DNA from 4 places in the Bradyrhizobium cedriense genome. Region 3 is predicted to be linked to each of the others. Evidence: riboswitches for the same ligand, from Rfam matches in the RefSeq annotation. Region 3 holds a riboswitch; each other region holds the start of a gene.
What was found. A riboswitch is a leader RNA that binds a small molecule or an ion and turns the genes downstream of it on or off. The one in region 3 is predicted to bind glycine.

Region 1 (5,479 bases), on a different contig from region 3:
GACCATCGTTACCGCCGACGGCCGCACGGCATTGTTCGGCGTCGACATGGAGGCGTCGACGATCAAGCGTCGCCAGCCGGACGTGCCGACGCGCATCTGGGCGGAATTCTCGGACGATCCCATGCTCGTGCTCTCCGATCAGCTCGCGGGGCTCGGGCTTGCTCGGGCTCGCATTGGACTCGAAATGGACTACCTGCCGGCGGGTGATTATGCCCGTCTGCTTGCGGCCATGCCGGCCGCGAAGTTCGAGCGTGCTGAGCCGATCCTGGCGCGGCTCCGGCAGATCAAGACCTCGGAGGAGATTGCTCTTTTGCGCAAGCTTTCTCGTATTGCCGACCAGGCCATTACCGACACTCTCGCCGTGGTCGACGAGGGTAATTCCGAAATGGACATCGCCGGCCACCTGACCCGGAATGTCTATGCTCTGGGCGCCGATCACTTCAAGCTGATGATCGTGGCGACCGGCGAGCGTAGCGTCTTGCCAAACGTCGGCCCGTCAGAGCGCATCTTGAAGCGTGGAGACGTCTGTCGTGTGGAGATATTCTCGGTCATCGACGGTTATCAAGCCGGCGTTTGCCGTACAGCGATCGTCGGCGAGGCGCCGCCCATGGCCGAGAAGATCTGGGCGCATTTGGTCGAGTGCAAGTACGAAATCATGGAGAAAGTGAAGCCGGGCGCGAGTTGTCGCAGCGTCTACGATGCGTTCATTGAGAAGCTCGCCAAGCTCGATCTGCCGCCGATCTCGTTCGTGGGCCACGGCATTGGCCTGCATCTGCACGAAGATCCCTACCTTGGATTGACGCCGGTGCTTGGCAAGCCGGGCACCGATGCGCCGCTCGAGGAGAACATGGTGCTCGGTTTCGAGCCACTTTGCTATGACACCGGCCATGGCTTCGGAATGCAGAACAAGGATATGCTGCTGGTGACTGCAAATGGGTCGGAACTGCTTTCCGACTATGCTGATACCGACCGGTTGATTCCCGTGGGTACCGCCAGGAAAAGCGGGACCGTGCGCAGGGCCGCCGTCGCTTGACGGAGGCCCCAAGCGGGGGACGAACTGATCGCTTGGTTAAAGGTCGCAGGAAACTGCCCGGCGTTATGGTGCGGCGGGTCAGGTGGGGCGGTCGTGATGGCAGAGTATTGGGTGAAGAGGCATGCGCACGCTGATCAAGGACTTGAACTTCGCTTTCACGGTCGACAAGAACGATACGGTCGTGCGCAACGCCAGTCTCGTGGTCGAAAACGACCGCATCTCGGATATCGGTCCGGCCGATGAGGTGGCCGCACGGCAGAAGAACGTCAGCTTCGACAGGGTGATCGATGGCAAAATGCTCGGCGTCTGCCCGGGCTTCGTCGACAGCCACGTCCATCTTTCGGAGACGCTGTCGCGCGCGGTCTTTCCGGATAATCTCAACACCCGCGCCTGGGTGTTCCACTGGGCCAAGCCCTTCTACGCTCACATCACCGAGGAAGACGAATATTGGGGGGCGCTGCTGGGCATCACCGAGATGCTGCGTTGTGGCACCACGTGTTTTCTCGACATGGGATCGCAATACGATCCCGGCATCGTCGTTCGCGCGATGGAAAAGGTCGGTATTCGCGGCATCACCGGGCGGCACGCGGCCGACAATCCCCCGCCCGAGCTCCCCCGCGGCTGGACCCAGGAAATGGTGGATCATCATTTCTTCCCGAACGCCGAGGCCGCACTCAAGGTGCTTGAGGATTGTGTGGTCCGCTACAACGGCGCCCTCGACGGCCGTGCGCGTTGCTGGGTCAATATCGAAGGCAAGGAACCGTGTAGCCTCGAACTCCACGTTGGAGCGGTGAAACTGGCTGAGCGGTTGGGCGTCGGCACGACCTATCATCTCGCCACCTCGATCGAGGAGGCGAGGGTTTGCGAGAAAAAATACGGCTGCTGGCCCATCACGCGCATCGATCGGGCCGGCGGCATAGGAAAGAATCTGGTCATCGCTCACGGCGCGGCCGTTTCGGACGAAGAGGTCCATCTGCTCGCCGCGCGTGGCGCCAGCGTCGCCTTCTGCCCATGCTCGTCGTTCAAGTTGGGGAAGGGTGCAACCGCGATCGGCAAATATCCGGAGATGGTGAAAGCGGGCGTTAAAGTTGGCCTTGGCACTGACGGCGTGTCGGCCGCCGGCAACATGAACCTGATGCGGCAAATGCTGATCGTCGCCGGCATGTTCAAGGACGCCCGCTTACAACCGGACATATTCACCGCACGACAAGCACTACGCGCCGCGACCATCGAAGGTGCGAAGGCGTTGATGTGGGACGACGAGATCGGTTCGCTGGAAATCGGCAAGAAGGCAGATTTCGTCCTCTTCGACCTGGACCACGTCGAATGGACGCCGTTCTACGATCCATTGCAGGCTTTGGTATTCTCCGCATCGACCGCTTCGATCGTGCAGACTTGGGTTGATGGCAAGGCGTCATATGTCGACGGCAAGGTGCAGGGTGTTGACGAGCCGCAGATTCGGCGCAAAGCCCGGCAACTGGCTGCTGCGGCGGTCGAGCGCGCTGGTCTGCATGACGAAGCGGTCGAGACCACCACGACGCTTTACGACGTCGGCAATTGACAGGCCGGCTCTAGCTGCGGAGGCGTAAGGCACAAGAACCTATCACGTTCAACAGGCTGCATGGGAGAGATCGGCCGCCGTTGCGACGGTACTGGCCGGCGCCGAAGGAGCAACCCCCAGGAAACTCTCAGGCAAAGGTGACCATGCAGCTGAACGATCTGGAGAGTGGCACTTCGAGTGCCCACCGAAGGGGACCGCCGTACCGGCCGAGCCGTCGCGGTTAATCTCTCAGGTACAGCGACAGATTGGGGACAAGCCGCGGGCCTCGGCCCGCTTCCCAACTTTGATCGCGGAGAAGTGAAATGCCACATGTTGTCGTCATCGGCGCCGGTATTACCGGCGTGACCACCGCCTATGCTCTTCTCAGCCGCGGCTATACCGTTACGGTGATCGAGCGTCAGCGCTACGCGGGTATGGAGACATCGTTCGCCAATGGCGGCCAACTTTCCGCCAGCAATGCGGAGGTCTGGAATAGCTGGTCGACCGTCTTCAAGGGAGTGAGGTGGATGTGGAGGCGCGATGCTCCGCTCCTCATGAATCCAGCGCCGACCTGGCACAAATATTCCTGGCTTGGCGAATTCATCTTCAACATCAAGAATTATCGCGACAACACAATTGAGACCACACGGCTTGCCATCGCCGCACGCAAGCATCTCTTCGCCATTGCCGAGCGCGAGGGTATCGACTTCGACCACGAGCGTCGCGGCATCCTTCACTTCTATCGGGATAAGCAGAGTTTCCAACACGCGCTCAAGGTCAATGCCATTCTCGTGGAGGGGGGCCTCGACCGTCGTCCAGTGACGGCCGCAGAGGTGAAGTCGATCGAGCCGACGCTGCATGGCGACTTCTTCGGAGGTTTCTATACCCCGTCGGATTCCACCGGAGACATCCACAAGTTTGTTTGCGGTCTCGCCAAGGCATGCGAGAGACGTGGCGTGCGTTTCATCTTTGACGCCACTGTGAGGCAGATCGCTCGGGACGAAATTTTCCGCATCCGGTATGCGCGAGACGAGCCTTCAGGCGACCCTCGTGTCAATGAGATCGATGCCGACAGTGTCGTCGTATGCGCCGGTTCCGCAAGCCGCGACCTCGCGGCGATGCTCGGCGACCGGCTCAACGTTTACCCTGTCAAGGGCTATTCGATCACCGTGCACCTCGACGACGAGCGGAGTCAGAAAGCGGCGCCTTGGGTCAGCCTGCTCGATGATGGCGCCAAGGTCGTTACCAGTCGATTGGGCGCTGCGCGCTTTCGCGTCGCCGGAACGGCAGAGTTCAACGGCATGAACCGCGACATACGCCAAGATCGGATCAAGCCGCTGGTTGATTGGACGCGAGCGCTGTTCCCCTCTGTCGACACCAACCGCGTTGTGCCATGGGCCGGCTTGCGTCCGATGATGCCGAACATGATGCCGCGTGTCGGTAGAGGCAGGACGCCGGGCGTCTTCTACAACACCGGCCACGGCCACCTGGGCTGGACCCTTTCGGCCGCAACAGCGGAGACGGTTGCCGAATGCCTTGCGGGCGAGTTTGGGCCCAGCATCACGGAATGGCTCCGACTGGCAACGTAGCCCGCCTGGTTTGGGTCCATGCGGCGGCAGCAATTCTCTCGCTTGACAATCGCGCTTGTGATCATAAAATGTGATCAAATATATGCGTTGGCGGGCGCGGTTTGCGCTTCGATCTGCGGAGAAAAGAATGAAGGTTGCAGTACTCGGAGGAGGAGCGGGGGGCGCGGCCTCGGTCGCAGAGTTGGTTCTCGCGGGCCACTCCGTTCACTTCTGGGCGCGTTCGGCCGAAACGCTTGAGCCGCACATCAAGCTTGGCGGCGTTGCATTCGATGGTAAGCTCGGCGAAGGAGTCGCAAAGCCTACTCTGATTACGACAGATCTCAAGTCGGCCATTTTCGGAGTCGATGTGGCGGTCGTCGTGCTGCCGACCTTCTCGCACTCGGCCATAGCCAAGGCTCTCGCCGGGGCCGGCTGGCCTTGGAGCAAACCGGTCGTGCTGAACCCCGGTCACACCGGAGGAGCACTGGAATTCGCCGAGGCCTATTCCCGCACCGGGCGGGCAGTGCCGCCGGTGGTTGAGTTCTCGACCCTTACATACGTCGCGCGCAAATACCGTCCCGACGGGGTCACCATTAGTGGCCGCGCCAAACAACTGAAGGCCGCCGCCCTCAAGGGAGGAGCGGAGGCGCTGGACATTGCGTCGAAATTGTACCCCGGTATTACGCCGGTTCGTGACGTGATCGCCTCCGACCTCTCTAATGTGAATATGGTCCTGCATCCCCCCGGCGCGGTGCTGGGAGCTGCCTGGGTCGAGGCGACCGGCGGCAACTTCACTTTCTACGTCGATGCCATGACGCCCGGGGTCGCTCGCGTCATGCGGCAATTGGACGAGGAGCGCTTGGCGGTCGCCCGGGCGTTCGGACATGAGTTGCCGAATTTGATTGAAGAGATGAAGCTGCTCGGCACGGTGGAGGCTGACGTGATTGACGTCACCGATTACCGCGCCGCCATCGCGGGCGGCGAGGCCAATCGCCGTATCAAGGGACCGGATTCGCTCGAATATCGCTACTACAAGGAGGATTTCGGTCACGGCCTGCTACCCTTCCTGGAGTTTGCACAGATCGCGGACGTCAACGTGCCCGTCGCAACGTCGCTCTATCGCCTGGCGCAGGCCGCGGTCGGAACTGACTATCGGATCGGTGGCCGGACCGCAGAAGCAATGGGCATCACCGGCATGTCCAGGGATCAGCTCATTGAGAAGGTAAGAGCCCCATGAGTTGGCAGAATACAGTCATCGCAATCGTAGCCGGCGACGCACGCGAACAGGAGATCGCTCGCTGTGCAGTGAGGGCTGGAGCCGCCGTTCGGGCCTACGGC
Region 2 (5,479 bases), on a different contig from region 3:
GCAGCGCCGTGTCGCTGACGCCGAGATTGATCCGTTCGGCCGCGGCGCGCGCAACGATCTCGGCGCGCTTGGCCCCGGCATCGATGCTGAGCGTGTCGAAGAAGCTTTCGGACCGCGGCGCAAAGCCGAGCTTGCGCAGGCCGCTCGCGAGTACGGCGGTGCGGCGATGCACGTTGCGCGCGATCTGCGAGAGTCCCTCGGGTCCGTGATAGACCGCATACATCGAGGCGATCACGGCGAGCAGCACCTGCGCGGTGCAGATGTTGGAGGTCGCCTTCTCGCGGCGGATGTGCTGCTCGCGGGTCTGGAGCGCAAGCCGGTAGGCCGGCATCCCGCGGGAATCGACGGAGAGGCCGACGATGCGGCCGGGCAGCGAGCGCTTGAGCGCATCGCGCACGGCCATATAGGCCGCGTGCGGCCCGCCATAGCCCATTGGCACGCCGAAGCGCTGCGCCGATCCGATCGCGATGTCGGCGCCGAGCTCGCCCGGCGAGGCGAGCAGCGTCAGCGCCAGCAGGTCCGCCGCGACGATCGCGAGCGCGCCCTTGGCCTTCAGCGCCGCGATCGCGGGCCTGAGATCGCGCAATGCGCCGGAAGAACCCGGATACTGCAGCAGGGCGCCGAGCACGTCTGCCTGGCCGAGATCGGTGAGGGGGTCGCCGACGATCAGCTCCCAGCCCAGCGGCTCGGCGCGGGTGCGCATCACGGCAAGCGTCTGCGGATGCACGTCCTTGTCGACGAAGAAGGCCTTCGCCTTGACCTGCGAGTGCCGCTCCGCCAGCGCCATGGCTTCGGCCGCCGCGGTGGCTTCGTCGAGCAGTGAGGCGTTGGCGACGTCGAGCCCGGTGAGGTCGCAGATCATGGTCTGGAAGTTGAGCAGCGCCTCCAGCCGGCCCTGGCTGATCTCGGGCTGGTAGGGCGTGTAGGCCGTGTACCAGGCCGGGTTCTCGAGGATGTTGCGCTGGATCACCGCGGGCAGGATGGTGCCGGAATAGCCTTGGCCGATCAGCGAGGTGAAGACCTGGTTCTGACGCGCGAGCTCGGCCATGTGCGCGATCGCCTCGGTTTCGCCGAGCGGCTTGCCGAGGTCGAGCGGAGCGGCCTGCCGGATCGAGGCCGGCAGCGTCTCGTCCATGAGCGTGTCGACGCTTTTCGCGCCGACGGTTTCGAGCATAGCGGTGACATCGCGCGCCGAGGGGCCGATGTGGCGGCGGACGAAAGAGGCGGCGTTGTCGCCGTTGGATTTGCGGTGCGCGGTCATCATGGGTCCTCGCTTTAGGAGTTGCTGTCATGCCCCGCGAAGGCGGGGCATCCAGTAAACGCCGCCGCCAGTGCTCGAAACGAGAGGCCGCGGCGTACTGGATCATCCGCCTTCGCGGATGATGACAGTGAGTATGTTGAGACGGCTCGGCTCATATCCTCACGCCGTATGCGCTTTGTAGGCGGCTTCATCCATGAGGCCGCCGAGTTCGCTCTTGTCGGCAATCTTGATCTTGAAGAACCACGCCGCACCCTGCGCATCCGAATTGACCCGCGCCGGCTCGGCGGCGAGCGCCTCGTTGGCCTCCAGTACCTCACCTGTGACTGGCGCGTAGACGTCGGAGGCGGCCTTCACGGATTCGACGACGGCGGCGGCTTCCGACTTCTTCAGCGAACGGCCGACCTTGGGCAATTCGACGAACACGACGTCGCCGAGCTGCTGCTGGGCGTAATCGGTGATGCCGACGGTGGCGACGTCGCCGTCGATCGCGAGCCATTCATGGTCGGAGGTGTACAGCGTCGTGGTCATTGTCTTGTCCTCAGCGTTTGTAGGTGTTTTTCACGAAGGGCATGGCGGCGACTGCGAGCGGCAGTCGCTGGCCGCGCACCTCGGCGAAGAGCTTCGTGCCGAGCGCGCTCAGGTTCGTGGGCACGTAGCCCATCGCGACCGGCGCGTTCAGGCTCGGGCCGAAACCGCCCGAGGTGACCTTTCCGATCGGCTCGCCGGCGGATGCGTCCGCAAACAGCGGCGCGCCCTCGCGCACCGGCGCGCGGCCTTCGGCACGCAGGCCGACGCGGCGGCGGGACGCGCCGTTATCGAAATGCGCGAGGATCTTCTCGGCGCCGGGAAAACCGCCGGCCCGCATCCCGCCGCTGCGGCGGCTCTTCTGCACCGACCATTCCAGCGCGGCCTCGACCGGCGTGGTCGCGGTGTCGATGTCGTGGCCGTAGAGGCAAAGCCCGGCTTCCAGCCGCAGGCTGTCGCGGGCGCCCAGGCCGATCGGCAGCACGTCCGGGTTTTCGAGCAGCGTCCTGGTGAGCCGCTCGACGTCCGCAGCGGGAACGGAGATCTCGAACCCGTCCTCGCCGGTATAGCCGGAGCGCGAGACGAAGCATTTGATGCCGGCCACCTCATGCGGACCGGCATCCATGAACTTCATCGATGGCGCCTCTGCACACAATTTCGCCAGCGCCGCTTCCGCCTTCGGGCCCTGCAGCGCGATCAGCGCGCGGTCGGCAAGGGAATCGATGACGCAGTCGACCGCGAGGTGCGCGCGCAGATGCGCCTCGTCCGCGTCCTTGCAGGCGGCGTTGACGACCAGGAAAAGGTGATCGCCGAAATTGGCGACCATGAGATCGTCGAGAATCCCGCCATCCGCATTGGTGAACTGGGCGTAGCGCTGCCGGTGAGGTGCGATCGCCACGATGTCCTGCGGGACCAGCCGTTCCAGCGCGCGGGCGGCGTCCTCGACCTTGCCCGACTTCGGCCGCAGCGCGAGTTGGCCCATATGGGAGACGTCGAACAGGCCGGCCGCGGCTCGCGTATGGAGGTGCTCCTTCAGCACGCCCGCGGGGTACTGCACGGGCATGTCATAGCCCGCGAACGGCACCATCTTGCCGCCAAGGGACACATGCAGGGCGTGGAGCGGGGTACGTCGGAGAGATTTTTGGTCGTCGGGTACTGACATGACAGGGGCCCTCGGCGGTTCCCCGGGGACGATTCCCCGAGCCAACCAGTCGAAGCCCCATCTGTCGCTGTGCCTGAGAGTATTATCCCGTCGGCGGGTGCCATCCGGGTTCTTAGGCCCGTCGGCGCCTCTTTCCAGATGCTGTCAAAGCCACGCGGTCCTTTTGCCTGAGAGTTTCCGGGGCGGTTGCTCCTTCGGCGCCGGCTAGCAAAGCCGGTCTCTCCCGACGTGGCCGTACGATACAGATGGGTACAGACCACAGGCCAGCCAAGCCTGTCAACGCGTCCGCTCGTCCTATCAACGGGATTGCGCCGATATGGCAACCCTCTGATCTCTCTGCACAGTTTCTGGACAGCGAAGCTGGCCTTGTCTAAAAGCGCTTTGGCCCGCAGATATCAGCCTTAACGTCCGGTTTGGACGGCGAGAAGCGGGCCCAAGCACACCCGATTGGATGAACATGAGCGGCGTCAACGAGATCAGGTCGACCTTTCTGAACTTCTTTGCCGAGAACGGCCACGAGATCGTGCCGTCCTCGCCATTGGTGCCGCGCAACGACCCCACCTTGATGTTCACCAATGCCGGCATGGTGCAGTTTAAGAACGTCTTCACCGGCGTGGAGAAGCGGCCGTATCAGCGCGCCACCACCTCGCAGAAATGCGTGCGCGCCGGCGGCAAGCACAACGACCTCGACAATGTCGGCTACACCGCGCGCCATCTCACCTTCTTCGAGATGCTCGGCAATTTCTCGTTCGGCGATTATTTCAAGGAGCGCGCGATCGAGCTCGCCTGGAAGCTGATCACGAGCGAGTTCGGGCTGAAGAAGGACAAGCTGCTCGTCACGGTCTACCACACCGACGACGAGGCGGCGGGCCTGTGGAAGAAGATCGCCGGCTTCTCCGAAGACCGCATCATCCGCATCCCGACCTCGGACAATTTCTGGGCGATGGGCGACACCGGCCCGTGCGGCCCGTGCTCGGAGATCTTCATCGACCGCGGCGAGCACATCTGGGGCGGGCCTCCGGGCTCGCCGGAGGAGGACGGCGACCGCTTCCTCGAGTTCTGGAATCTGGTGTTCATGCAGTTCGAGCAGGTGACGAAGGAGGAGCGCCAGCCGTTGCCGCGCCCCTCGATCGACACCGGCATGGGCCTGGAGCGCATGGCCTGCATCCTCCAGGGCGTCGAGAGCGTGTTCGAGACCGACCTGTTCAAGAACCTGATCGACGCGACCGCGTCCGCGCTCGGCACCGGGCCGAACGAGCAGACCGTGGCCTCGTTCCGCGTCATCGCCGACCATCTGCGCTCCTCGGCCTTCCTCGTCTCCGACGGCGTGCTGCCCTCGAACGAGGGCCGCGGCTACGTGCTGCGCCGGATCATGCGCCGCGCCATGCGTCATGCGCAGTTGCTGGGTGCGAAAGAGCCGCTGATGCATCGGCTGGTCTGGGCGCTGGTGCGCGAGATGGGCCAAGCCTATCCCGACCTGATGCGCGCAGAGAACCTGATCGAGGAAACGCTGCGGCTGGAAGAGACGCGCTTCCGCAAGACGCTGTCGCGCGGCCTCGCGATCCTCGACGAGAAGAGCGCGGGCTTGAAGAAGGGCGACATGTTCGACGGCGACGTTGCCTTCACGCTCTACGACACCTACGGCTTCCCGCTGGACCTGACGCAGGACGCGCTGAAGTCGCGCGGCATCGGCGTCGACCAGGCGGCGTTCACGGATGCGATGGAGCGCCAAAAAGTGAAGGCGCGCGAGTCCTGGAAGGGTTCTGGCGAAGCGGCTTCCGAGGCGATCTGGTTCCCCCTGCGCGAGAAGCTGGGTGCGACCGAATTCCTCGGCTACGAGACCGAGAGCGCCGAAGGCGTGGTGTCCGCGCTGGTGAAGGACGGCCACGACGTTGCCAGCCTCAAGTCCGGCGAGACGGGCGCGATCGTGCTCAACCAGACGCCGTTCTATGCGGAGTCCGGCGGCCAGGTCGGCGACACCGGCGTGCTGACGGGTGAGGGCGGCATCAAGTTCCGCGTCACCGATACGCAGAAGAAGCTCGGCGATCTCTTCGTCCATGTCGGCACCGTGGAGAGCGGCGAAATCAAGCTCGGCACCGCGCTGCAGCTCGAGGTGGATCATTCGCGGCGCTCCTCGATCCGCGCCCATCACTCGGCGACCCACCTGATCCACGAGGCGCTGCGGCAGGTGCTCGGCGACCATATCGCCCAGCGCGGCTCCATGGTCGCGCCCGACCGTCTGCGCTTCGACTTCGTGCATCCGAAGCCGATCACGGCGGAGGAGCTGGCCCGCGTCGAGGACATCGCCAACGACGTGGTGCTGGAGAACGACGAGGTCACCACCCGCGTCATGGGCGTCGACGAGGCCCGCGAGGCGGGGGCGCGGGCGCTGTTCGGCGAGAAATACGGCGACGAGGTCCGCGTCGTCTCGATGGGCAGGACCGCGCGCGAGCGCGGCGCCAACGCGCTCGGCTGGTCGGTCGAGCTCTGCGGCGGCACCCATGTGAAACGTACCGGCGACATCGGCCTGA
Region 3 (5,479 bases):
TTATCCTTGCCTCAGTACCGGATCCGGGGGTCGAGCAGTGTGTAGGCGACGTCGATGAGGAGATTGACGACGACATAGATCAGCGACGTCAGGAGGATCATCGCCTGGATCACCGGATAGTCGCGCGCCAGCACCGCATCCACGGTGAGGCGGCCGATACCGGGGATGTTGAACACGCTCTCGGTGACGACGACCCCGGAGATCAACAGCGCAAAGCCGGTGCCGATCACGGTGATCACCGGTACCGCGGCGTTGCGCAGTGCATGGCGCATCATCACCGCAACCTCGTTGATGCCTTTGGCGCGCGCGGTGCGGACATAATCCTCGCCGAGCACGTCGAGCATCGCCGCACGCGTCATGCGCGCGATCAGCGCGACGTAGATGAAGGACAGTGCGCAGGTCGGCAGGATGATGCGCTCGAAGAACGGCCCGAACCCGTTAAAAATGCTTCGGAAGCCCTGTACCGGCACCCAGCGCAGCTCGATGGCGAAGATCTGGATCAGCAGATAGCCGATCACGAACACCGGCACCGAGAAGCCGAGTACGGACAGACCCATCACGAAGCGATCGATCCAGGTGCCGTGCTTCCACGCCGCGATCACCCCCAGGGGAACGGCGACGATCACGGCGAGGATGATGGTCGACAGCGCGATGGAGATGGACGGCTCGACGCGCTGGCCGATCATCTTCATCACCGGCAGGTTGGAGATCAGCGAGGTCCCGAGGTCACCGTGCAGCAGCTTGTTCACCCAGGTGATGAACTGCACGATCAGGGGCTCGTTGAGGCCGAGCGAGGTGCGGATGCGCTCGAGCCGTTCCGGCGTCGCGTTGTCGCCGGCGAGAATCGCGGCGGGATCGCCGGGCGTCAGCCGCAGAAGCAGGAACACGAACAGCGCCACGACGCCCATCACGGGCACCGCGGCCAGAACGCGGCGAACAAGATAACCCAGCATACACTTATCTCCGGCTACGAAACGTGTGGAACCTCGAGGCTCCCATGAACTCTGTCGTGTCTATCATGCCTGTCACTTGAGCTGGAAAGGCCGCCCGGAGACGCCATGCTCTTAGGGCAAATTGTGTGCCAAGGGCTTCGCCGTAGCAAGAGGCCGGCATGTCTCCGATATCGACCACTCAGGATGCATGTCGCAGTTCACGCTCAACCCCAAGTGAAGGTACCGTCGGTGGAGCGTTGAGGCCGCGCCAGCCGTCGATGGTCTGGGCAATCATCTGCGCCGTCGCCGCCGACAGAGTCCAGCCGAGATGGCCGTGGCCGGTGTTGAAGAACACGCCCGGTATCCGCCCTGCGCGCACGACCGGCATCATGTTCGGCATCATCGGGCGCAGCCCGGCCCACGGCACGACGCGCGACGTTTCGACGGCGGGGAAGTTGTTGCGCACCCAGTCGATCAGGGGCTGCACGCGGTCGGCGCGGATGTCGCGGTTGAAGTCGTTGAATTCGGCGGTGCCGGCGACCCGAAAACGATCGGCGCCGAGCCGGCTGGTGACGATCTTGGCGGCCTCGTCGAGGAGGCTCACCGTCGGGGTGGCGTTACTGCTATCGGCGGTATCGAGCTGCACGGTGATCGAGTAGCCCTTCACCGGGTACACGTTGACGCGCTCGTCGAGCAGGGCGGCGAAGTGACGGCTCGCAACGCCCGCGCAGACCACGACGCCGTCCGCGTTCAGTGCGCCGCGCGCGGTCGCGACAGTATCGCTCGCGGCCAGATCGGCCCAGCCGATGACGAAGCCGCTGCCGGCACGTGCGATCGAATCGATATTGACCTCGTGGATGAAGTTCGCGCCACGCCGCTTGCAGGCTTCCGCCAGCCCGCGGGTGAACTTGTGGATATCGCCGGTCGCATCGGACGGCGTGAAGAAGCCGCCGTAATAGTCGTTGCGCAGTGTCGGCTCGATCGCGCGGATTTCCTCTGACGTCACCGGGCGGCGGTCGAGGCCGCCTTCCTGCAACAGCGCGTTGACGCGCAGACCGGATTCGAACCCGGCCTTGTCACGATAGATGTGGAGGATGCCGCGGCGTTCGAGATCGAAGTCGATCCCTTCGCGCGCCGCGATGTCGAACAGATGCCTGCGCGCTTCGATCGCGAGCCGCGTGGTCTCGATGGTGTTGGCGCGGTAGTTGCCGATGTTGGCGACGAACTCGCTCATCCACGAATATTTGTGCCAGTTCGGCCGCGGGTTCATCAGCAGCGGCGCGTCGCGCCGAAACATCCAGCGCAGACCCTTCAGGATCGTCGCCGTGCTGTTCCACACTTCGGCGTTCGAGGCGGAGAGCTGTCCGCCATTGGCGAAGGAGGTCTCCATCGCGGCGTAGCGGTGCTTGTCGAGCACCGTCACCTTGTAGCCGCGTTCGAGCAGGGCATAGGCGGTCGTGACGCCGGTGATGCCGGCGCCGATGATGGCGATATGGGTCATGATGAGGTTCGGGGCTCCCGTGTTTAGAGTCGGCTAACCGCCGGCCGAAGGCCGTTGGCGGCGCCCCATCTGTCACGGTTACCTGAGAGCTTGATCCGCTGCGGGTCTCGCAACGGACTATCCCCTTCGGTGGACGTCACGATTGCCTGAAATCGCGCCGCCTCTCTCCAGATCGTCCTGACGAAACGGTCCTTTTGCCTGAGAGTTTCCGGGGCGGTTGCTCCGTCGGCGCCGCAACGAACGCTGAAAGCCTTCGTCGCGATCTCTCCCGCATCGTCGCTTGGACGGCGGAGCAGTACGATACGCCTCATTTTTAGACAAGGCTAAATTTCGACCGCGACTGCCAACGCATTGTGCAGTGCGAAGTTGATTCAATTGCGTGTTGTTTCGGGCTGTCGTCCCGGGGCGATGCGAAGCATCGAACCCGGGACCTCGAGATTCCGGGTTCGATGCTATCGCATCGCCCCGGAATGACGAGCTCACTATTCCAGCGTCGCCAGCAATCCCGCCATCAAACGACCGCGCTCGACCAGGCTATCGACCTCGATGAACTCCTCCAGCGTGTGGCCGTTGCCGCCGCGCACGCCCAAGCCGTCGAGCGTCGGGATACCCATCGCACCCGTGAAATTGCCGTCGGAGCCGCCGCCGGAGCTCGCATGCGGGAGCTCGGCCCCGAGCGATTTGGCGATGCCCCGCGCCTTTTCATAGAGCGCCATGGTGCCGGCATCCGGCTCCCAAACCGGACGCGTCACGCCGCGCGTCACCTTGAAGGTGACGTCGTTGCTGGTGCCCGACAGCGCCAGCATTCTCTCGACGCCGCGGTCGAGATCGGCCTGGCGTTTGGCCATGGAGAGGGCCTCGCCCGTGGCCGTCGTGGCAACGCAATTGACCCATTGTCCGCCGTGGACGACGCCGACCGAGAAGGTACAGTCTTCCGTCGTCATCGCATCGATCGCGAGAATCTGGCGCGCCATTTCGCGGATCGCCGAACGTCCCGCCGACAGCGTCGCTCCGGCGTGGCTTGGCCGTCCGGTCGCCTCGAGATTGAAGCGTGCGATGGCGTAGCGTCCGGTGGTGACGCCGTTGTCAGCGCGGCCGGGCTCGGGCACCAGCACGTATTTATTGCGTGCGGCCTCCGCCTCGATGATGTCCCGCGTCGAAGGTGTGCCGACTTCCTCGTCCGGCGTGAACAGCACGGTGACCGGCAGCGGCGTGGTGAACGACGCGCGCGCGAGCTGCCGGATCGCTTCCAGCGAGAGGTAATTGCCGCCCTTCATGTCGTAGATGCCCGGGCCATAGCATCTGTTGCCCTCGCGCCGCCATTTCAGCTTCTCGATGGTGCCGACCGGATGAACGGTATCCATGTGTCCCGCGATCAGGATGCCCGGCTCGCCCTGCTTGGGATGGGGAAAGCGCGCGCGGATGACCCCGCCAAAGCCCTGGCGGCCAGCGATGCGCTCGATCGTCGCACCCATGATCGCCATATCCCGCGCTGCGATATCGAGCATGCGGTCCACGGCGCCGGCGTCCCAGGTCGGGCTTTCGCATTCGACCCAGCCGCGCAGGCCCTCGAGCATCGCCTCGGAATCAAAGGGAAGATTGGCAGGATTCATCTTAATGTCTCTCAAGCTTCGAAAGATGGAACGCGCATTGCATTGGCGCGGGGCAGGACGAGCGGAGGGTGTTGTAGAGCCAAACCGATCTTTGTGGAGCCCGTGCGCACGCCGCGAGGGCTTGCAACGAAACCGGATTGACGCGCTCGACACTGTCTGCAAGTCTCGAAAAGATAAAGGCATTGCATGAGGTTAGTTCGCCCAACGAACGAACCATATGCTCAACCAATAACCTGCCTTTGAACAGTTTCACGTCAGGAGAAGTTTCTATGTTCCACTTCATGCGCCGGGGGCCTCGCGCGTTCGCCTCCAAACTTGCGCTGTCGGTCGTCGCGTTGTCCACGGCGATGGCCGCGCCGGTATTTGCGGCGGGCAAGACCATCACGGCGGTGATGCATTCGGATCTGCGCATCATCGATCCGATCTTCACCACGGCCTACATCACGCGCGACCATGGCTACATGATCTACGACACCCTGGTGGCCCCGGATTCGACCTTCAAGATCCAGCCGCAGATGGCGGACTGGAAGATCTCCGACGACAAGCTCACCTACACCTTCACGCTGCGTGACGGTCTGAAGTGGCATGACGGCGCGCCGGTGACGGCGGAAGACTGCGTCGCCTCGCTGAAGCGCTGGGCCGCCGTCGACGGCATGGGCCAGAAGCTCATGGACTTCACCGCGAGCATCGAGGCGACCGACGCCAAGACGATCACGCTGAAGCTGAAGGAGCCCTACGGCCTGGTGCTCGATTCCATCGGCAAGCCGTCCTCGCGCGTCGCCTTCATGATGCCCAAGCGCCTCGCCGAGACGCCGCCGGACAAGCAGATCCCCGAGCAGATCGGCTCGGGTCCCTTCAAGTTCGTGCAGGGCGAATTCCAGCCCGGCGTGAAGGCGGTCTACGTCAAGAACACCGACTACGTGCCGCGCAAGGAGCCGGCGAGTTGGACCTCCGGCGGCAAGGTGGTGAAGGTCGACCGCGTCGAGTGGATCACCATGCCGGACTCGCAGACCGCGGTGAACGCGCTGCAGTCGGGCGACATCGACTTCATGGAGAACCTGCCCTACGACATGCTGCCGGTGCTGGAAGCGAACAAGGATCTCACGCTCGAGGTCTCGAACAAGTTCGGCTTCCAGACCCTCGGCCGCATGAACTTCCTGCATCCGCCATTCGACAACGTGAAGGTGCGCCGTGCCGCCCTCCTGGCGATGAACCAGAAGGACGTGCTGGACGCGCTGGTGGGCAACCCGAAGTATCAGAAGATCTGCGGTGCCTTCTTCGTGTGCGGTACGCCGCTCGAAACTGACGTCGGTGCCGAGACCCTCATCAAGGGCAATGGCATGGCGCAAGCCAAGAAGGCGCTCGCCGAATCCGGCTACGACGGCACGCCGATCGTCATCATGGCGCCCGGCGACGTCACGACGCTCAAGGCG
Region 4 (5,479 bases), on a different contig from region 3:
AGCGTGGAACTCGATGCCCGTGCAACGTACGCGAGGCTTGTTGGCGAGGACGTCGAACTCTCGTTCGTGGATGTCACGGGCTCGGTGCAGACTTGTCGTTCCGCCCTTGTCGTGTTCGCGATGCCGCCGCGACTTCTTGAGGCGACCGTCTCGTTCATTCCTGCCATCGACGGCCCGTCGGCAAGCCGCTGGCGAGGGACGCCGACGTGGATGGCGCCCCATGCGAAGTTCTTCGCCGTCTACGATCGGCCGTTCTGGCGCGAGCAGGGCCTCTCGGGCGCGGCACAGAGCATGGTGGGACCGCTCGCCGAGATACACGACGCCACGACCGCGAGCGGAAAGGCCGCTCTCTTCGGCTTTCTTGGTATTTCCGCGGAAGACCGCGCCGCGGCGGGGGAGTCCGCGATCATCGGTGCCTGTGTGCGGCAACTGGCCGACCTCTTCGGTCCCGAGGCAGCAAAGCCGCGAGCGACGCTCTTCAAGGACTGGGCGGCTGACCCGTTGACGGCGACGGACGGGGATAGATTGGCAACCGGACATCCGATGGCCGATCGGCGTCCTTGGGTCGGCCCGGAATGGCACGATCACATCGTATTGGCGGGTAGCGAGACGAGCTCGCGCGACCCCGGTTATCTCGCTGGCGCCGTCGACGCAGCGGAGCGTGCTGCAGCATTCGTGATCGCGCGCTTACAGAAGTCTGCACATGGCAAGCGGCTGTCGTCGGCAGCGAACAGCTGATGCCGCAAGTATCGGAGGTACTGAAATGAGGCGTCCCTATCGCGTCGCGCAGGTCTCGAAGCCGGGCACGCTCGAAATCGCCGAACGCGAGACGCCGTCTCCAGGTGCTGGTGAAGTCCTGATCTCTGTCGAGGCCTGCGGGATCTGCGGCGCCGACGCAGGCGACATCGATCGCGCCGATCCGCAGATGCGCCCCGCCCGCGTGCCCGGTCACGAAGTCGTGGGCCGCATCGCCGAGTTGGGAGCTGGAGCGCCGTCGATCTGGACGATCGGTCAGAGGGTCGGCATCGGAAGGCTCGGCGGCCACTGCAACCAATGCGTCGAGTGCCGCCGGGGTCAATTTCAGCTCTGTCTCAACCAGCCGGTCGTCGGATCGTCGTGCGACGGCGGATACGCGGAGATGATGATCGCCCGCGCGAGCGCGCTGGTTTCGGTGCCTGACGAATTGCACTCCGAAGAGGCCGCGCCGCTTCTTTGCGCGGGCATGGCAACGTTCAACGCGCTCAAGAAATCGGGTGCGGAAGCGGGCGACACGATGGTGGTGCAGGGAATCGGTGGCCTTGGACATCTCGCGCTTCAATACGCGAGGAAGATGGGCTTCAGGGTTGTAGCTATCGGACGGGGCGAAGACATCGCGGAAGATGCGCTCGATTTGGGTGCGCATGTTTACATCGACGCGAAGAAGGAAGATGTTGTTTCCCGTTTGCAGAGCTTGGGCGGTGCCAGAGCGATCGTTACCACGATAGGCGATGTTCAGGCGGTCGGGGCGCTCATGAGCGCGCTCGCGCCGCAGGGAAGGCTGGTGCTGCTGGGCGCAGGAAAGGACCCGCTGCCCGTATCTGCAGGACATCTCGTTCGCGGCGAGCGCAGCGTGTTGGGATCGATCACGGGCACGCCTTTCGAGAACGAACGGACGCTTGATTTCAGCGTGCTCGCGGGTGTCCGCCCGCGCATCGAGATCATGCCATTGGAGGGCGCCGCGGCGGCGGTGGCACGGATGAGGTCGGGCCAAGCAAAGTTCAGAATGGTCTTGACCATGACGGAGAAGAGCCATGCGCATCAATGACGACCTGACCCTTCCTGTGATCGTTCACGCCGCGCAACTCCCATGGGCATCAAGCCCGGCGGCCGGCGTCGACCGGCGCATGCTGTTTCGCATCGGCGAGGAGGTGGCGCGCGCCACGTCGATCGTACGATACGCCCCGCGCAGCGCGTTCCCCCGCCACACGCATGGCGGCGGGGAGGAGATCGTCGTTCTCGATGGCGTGTTTCAGGACGAACACGGCGATTACCCGGCGGGCAGCTACTTCCGCAATCCTCCCGGCACCTCGCACGTTCCCGCATCGAAGGACGGTTGCACGATCTTCGTCCGCCTTTGGCAATTCCGCGCGGACGATCGCGCGCAGATCGTGCGGCGGCCCGCGGAGGGTCGTCCGCTCGATCTGAGATCGGGCGCGGGAAGCGCAATCGAATTGTTCGACGACGGATTCGAAAACGTGCGTTTCGAGAGCTGGTTACCCGGTAGTCCCATCACCGTCGAGAACGCGCGTGGGCTCGAAATGCTCGTTCTCGCGGGCAGCTTGTCGATCGGCGATCAGACGTTGATCTCGCAAAGCTGGAGCCGCTTGCCGGCCGGACAGGAGCTGCGCGCTGTCTCCGGTGCGGAAGGTGCGAAGATCTGGCTGAAGGACGCTCCCCTGCTTCATCCGGACGTCGGCCGACTGCCATGAACGCGATCGGCAGATCGGTATGAGGTGGGAATTGTTGACCCGGGCTGCGTAGTAGAATACTGGAGAGGTGCAGCCACGAATTTGATGTCGTGACTCAGGAGGTCGAGTACTTAAAGACGTCGCTTGCGGAAGAGATCGGCTTCGGCCGACGCCGAAGGAGCAACCGCCCCGGAAACTCTCAGGCAACAAGGACCGCGGGTGACGCAACAACTCTGGAAAGAGGTGCCTTGGCACCCGCCGACGGGATAATACTCTCAGGCAAATAGACAGATGGGGCGCATTTGAAATCAATCACTGGATTGAGATGCGCGCCCATGTCCAAAAATGTCGACCAAGTCACCACGCCCAGTTTGTCGCCCCGGCGCCCAACCGGTCCGATCAGTGCACTCGATCTCTTCACGATCGGAATCGGCCCATCTAGCTCGCACACCGTTGGACCGATGCGCGCCGCCCATCGATTCATCGAATGCTTGGGCGATGATCTGTTGCGCTGTCGCTCCGTTGTCGTCGAGCTTTACGGGTCATTGGCGCTGACTGGCAAAGGTCACCGCACCGATATTGCTATTTTGCTGGGGCTGTCAGGCTGGCTACCAGAATCCGTCGATCCCCAAGCTATACCCATCATAGCCGGGCTGATCCGATCGCGTTGCGAGGTCATGCTTGGCGGTCGCCATGCGATTGGCTTCGATGAGAGTCAGCACCTGGCCTTCTGCACCGGGAAGTTCCTGCCGGGGCACTCAAATGGCATGAAATTCGCGGCGCATTCAGATACGGGCGTCCTGCTTCGCCAAACCTATTACTCTATTGGTGGTGGAGCGATCGTGTGTGAAGGCGGTCAACCGAGCCATCCCGCTGTTCGAAACGCCGGATGTGAGCCGTACCCATTCACGACAGCGCGTGAGCTTCTTGCGGTAGGTGAGCGTGCCGGCTTGTCGATTGCCGAAATCGTCGCTGCCAACGAGCTATCGCATAGGGAGGAGACTGAAACCGACGCATTCTTGGATAACGTGCGCGACGCCATGATGCGCTGCATCGATCGCGGGTGTGTCAACGGAGGCATTCTGCCTGGTGGCCTGAATGTTCCGCGCCGTGCGCCGGGTCTGTTCGGCAAACTCACGGCAACGTCGAAGGGCGGCGCTGCACACCCATTTCACGTGATGGAGTGGGTCAGCCTCTTTGCTCTCGCGGTCAATGAAGAGAACGCGGCCGGGGGGCGCGTCGTCACCGCGCCGACGAATGGAGCTGCCGGCGTCATACCCGCGGTCCTGAAGTTTTCCGAAATGTTCTTCCCGGATCCGAACCCGGCAAAAGCCCGCATCTTTCTCCTGACGGCGTCCGCGATCGGTATGCTCTACAAACGAAACGCTTCGATATCCGCCGCAGAAATGGGTTGTCAGGGCGAGGTCGGCGTCGCTTGCTCCATGGCGGCCGCAGGTCTTGTGGCCGTCTTGGGCGGCACCAACCGGCAGATTGAGAACGCCGCCGAAATCGGCATGGAGCATAATCTCGGTCTCACGTGTGACCCGATCGGAGGCCTCGTGCAGATCCCGTGCATTGAGCGCAACACAATGGGTGCGATCAAGGCGATTAACGCAGCGATGCTCGCCTTGCATGGTGATGGCCGACATCATGTGTCCCTCGATGCCGTCATTGAAACGATGCGCCAGACGGGGGAGGACATGCGCGCCAAATACAAGGAAACGAGTCTGGGTGGCCTGGCCGTCAACGTGGTCGATTGCTGAAGGCGAGGTAGCCGATGGAATCGTTCTTCAAGACGGTCGTTTCGGACAATGTCATTATCGTGCGACGCATTCGGCGGAGCAGCGCCGTTGGTCGGGACCTACTACCTCTTCACCCCGCAAACGGGAAGCCAATCTGTCGAGAATTCCGTCGTCGATGGGCAACGTCTAGAATGAGCGTTCGCAGCCATTGCAGCCCGGGATCCCGTTCATGCGAGATGCGCCACTGAAGAACGTCGGTCATGAGGGGGAGGGATATTGGAGCTTCCACTTTCCTTATCGGCAGCGTGGCCGCGGCCCGATCTGCCAGGTCTGCGGGGATGAGCGCGAGGAACTGGGTCCCGATTAGGGCTTGCGGAAGCAGGGTGAAGCTTGGTGCCGTTATGCCGGCCTGCGGAGCGCGGCCAAATTGCTTGAAGAACCAAGCTTCTATGAACGTCGCTCGCTCGCTATAGGCCTGAGCGTGACGCATCTCGAGAAACTGTTCGAGCGTCAAGCTATCCCCGACACTTTCATTCTCCTTCCATATGATACATTCGTAGCTGATCGAAGGGAGGGCGGCGAACGGACAATCTTCCAGCATGAATCGATCCGGGACGATCAGGAAATCGATTTCGGTGCGAAAAAAACGGGTGCTTGGACCTTGGTAGAATATATTCACCGAGGGGGCGACAGCGCGCAATTCGGCAAGGATATCGACGATGAGAGTTGCCCAGACATAGTCAGAGCAAGCGATCGTAAAATGTCGCTCGGAGGTCGCTGGGTCGAACGAGGTACGCATTGCCAAGAGTTTTTCCGTTTCGGTCAGGATGGCGCGGAGCGGCGCCACCAATTCCTCTGCGAGAGGGGTGAGAGCCATTCGGCGGCCGTTCCGAACCAGCAACTCGTCTTCGAAGTGCTGACGCAGCCTGGATAGAATCCCGCTGGTCGCCGACTGGCTGAGCAGCAGTCGCTCGGCCGCCCGCGATATGTTTTGATGGGTCAGGATCGCGTCCAAGGCGACGAGCAGATTCATGTCGAGGTGCCGGAACCGCATGGGTGTTCTCTTCGAAGTTTCCATGTGTCTGTCGGGAGCCCTTTCGCTCCCTTCCCTGGCACGAGTGTACCCGAAGCGCATTTGGCGACTGGGGGCGTTTGTGCTTGGCCCCGGCGGGCAAGCCACTTGACATTAAGTCGAATGTGATCACAATACGAGATCAAATTTATCGGGGCATCTCGGTCACGGGCCCTTGCCCGCAGACGCCAGAAGAGGAGGAACTTATGCCAAAACTG

Region 1: linked by a shared signal. The riboswitch ahead of ACYCVF_RS31750 (D-amino acid dehydrogenase) and the one ahead of ACYCVF_RS16640 (D-amino acid dehydrogenase) in region 3 are both predicted to bind glycine.
Region 2: linked by a shared signal. The riboswitch ahead of gcvT (glycine cleavage system aminomethyltransferase GcvT) and the one ahead of ACYCVF_RS16640 (D-amino acid dehydrogenase) in region 3 are both predicted to bind glycine.
Region 4: linked by a shared signal. The riboswitch ahead of ACYCVF_RS31695 (L-serine ammonia-lyase) and the one ahead of ACYCVF_RS16640 (D-amino acid dehydrogenase) in region 3 are both predicted to bind glycine.

The regions. Positions count from the first base shown of each region.
Region 1 is NZ_JBTSWB010000009.1:282,795-288,273, forward strand. It holds gene ACYCVF_RS31740 (M24 family metallopeptidase) at 1-1,033, shown strand, start outside; gene ACYCVF_RS31745 (amidohydrolase family protein) at 1,155-2,594, shown strand; glycine riboswitch at 2,646-2,748, shown strand; gene ACYCVF_RS31750 (D-amino acid dehydrogenase) at 2,897-4,162, shown strand; gene ACYCVF_RS31755 (NAD/NADP octopine/nopaline dehydrogenase family protein) at 4,290-5,378, shown strand; gene ACYCVF_RS31760 (dipicolinate synthase subunit DpsA) at 5,375-5,479, shown strand, end outside.
Region 2 is NZ_JBTSWB010000001.1:1,182,129-1,187,607, forward strand. It holds gene gcvP (aminomethyl-transferring glycine dehydrogenase) at 1-1,261, opposite strand, end outside; gene gcvH (glycine cleavage system protein GcvH) at 1,421-1,789, opposite strand; gene gcvT (glycine cleavage system aminomethyltransferase GcvT) at 1,800-2,948, opposite strand; glycine riboswitch at 3,095-3,184, opposite strand; gene alaS (alanine--tRNA ligase) at 3,406-5,479, shown strand, end outside.
Region 3 is NZ_JBTSWB010000003.1:1,007,945-1,013,423, reverse strand. It holds gene ACYCVF_RS16645 (ABC transporter permease) at 12-953, opposite strand; gene ACYCVF_RS16640 (D-amino acid dehydrogenase) at 1,132-2,433, opposite strand; glycine riboswitch at 2,501-2,606, opposite strand; glycine riboswitch at 2,610-2,714, opposite strand; gene ACYCVF_RS16635 (M20/M25/M40 family metallo-hydrolase) at 2,916-4,046, opposite strand; gene ACYCVF_RS16630 (ABC transporter substrate-binding protein) at 4,316-5,479, shown strand, end outside.
Region 4 is NZ_JBTSWB010000009.1:269,545-275,023, forward strand. It holds gene ACYCVF_RS31680 (flavin monoamine oxidase family protein) at 1-738, shown strand, start outside; gene ACYCVF_RS31685 (alcohol dehydrogenase) at 764-1,804, shown strand; gene ACYCVF_RS31690 (cupin domain-containing protein) at 1,791-2,468, shown strand; glycine riboswitch at 2,585-2,673, shown strand; gene ACYCVF_RS31695 (L-serine ammonia-lyase) at 2,783-4,210, shown strand; gene ACYCVF_RS31700 (LysR family transcriptional regulator) at 4,320-5,243, opposite strand; gene ACYCVF_RS31705 (ABC transporter substrate-binding protein) at 5,468-5,479, shown strand, end outside.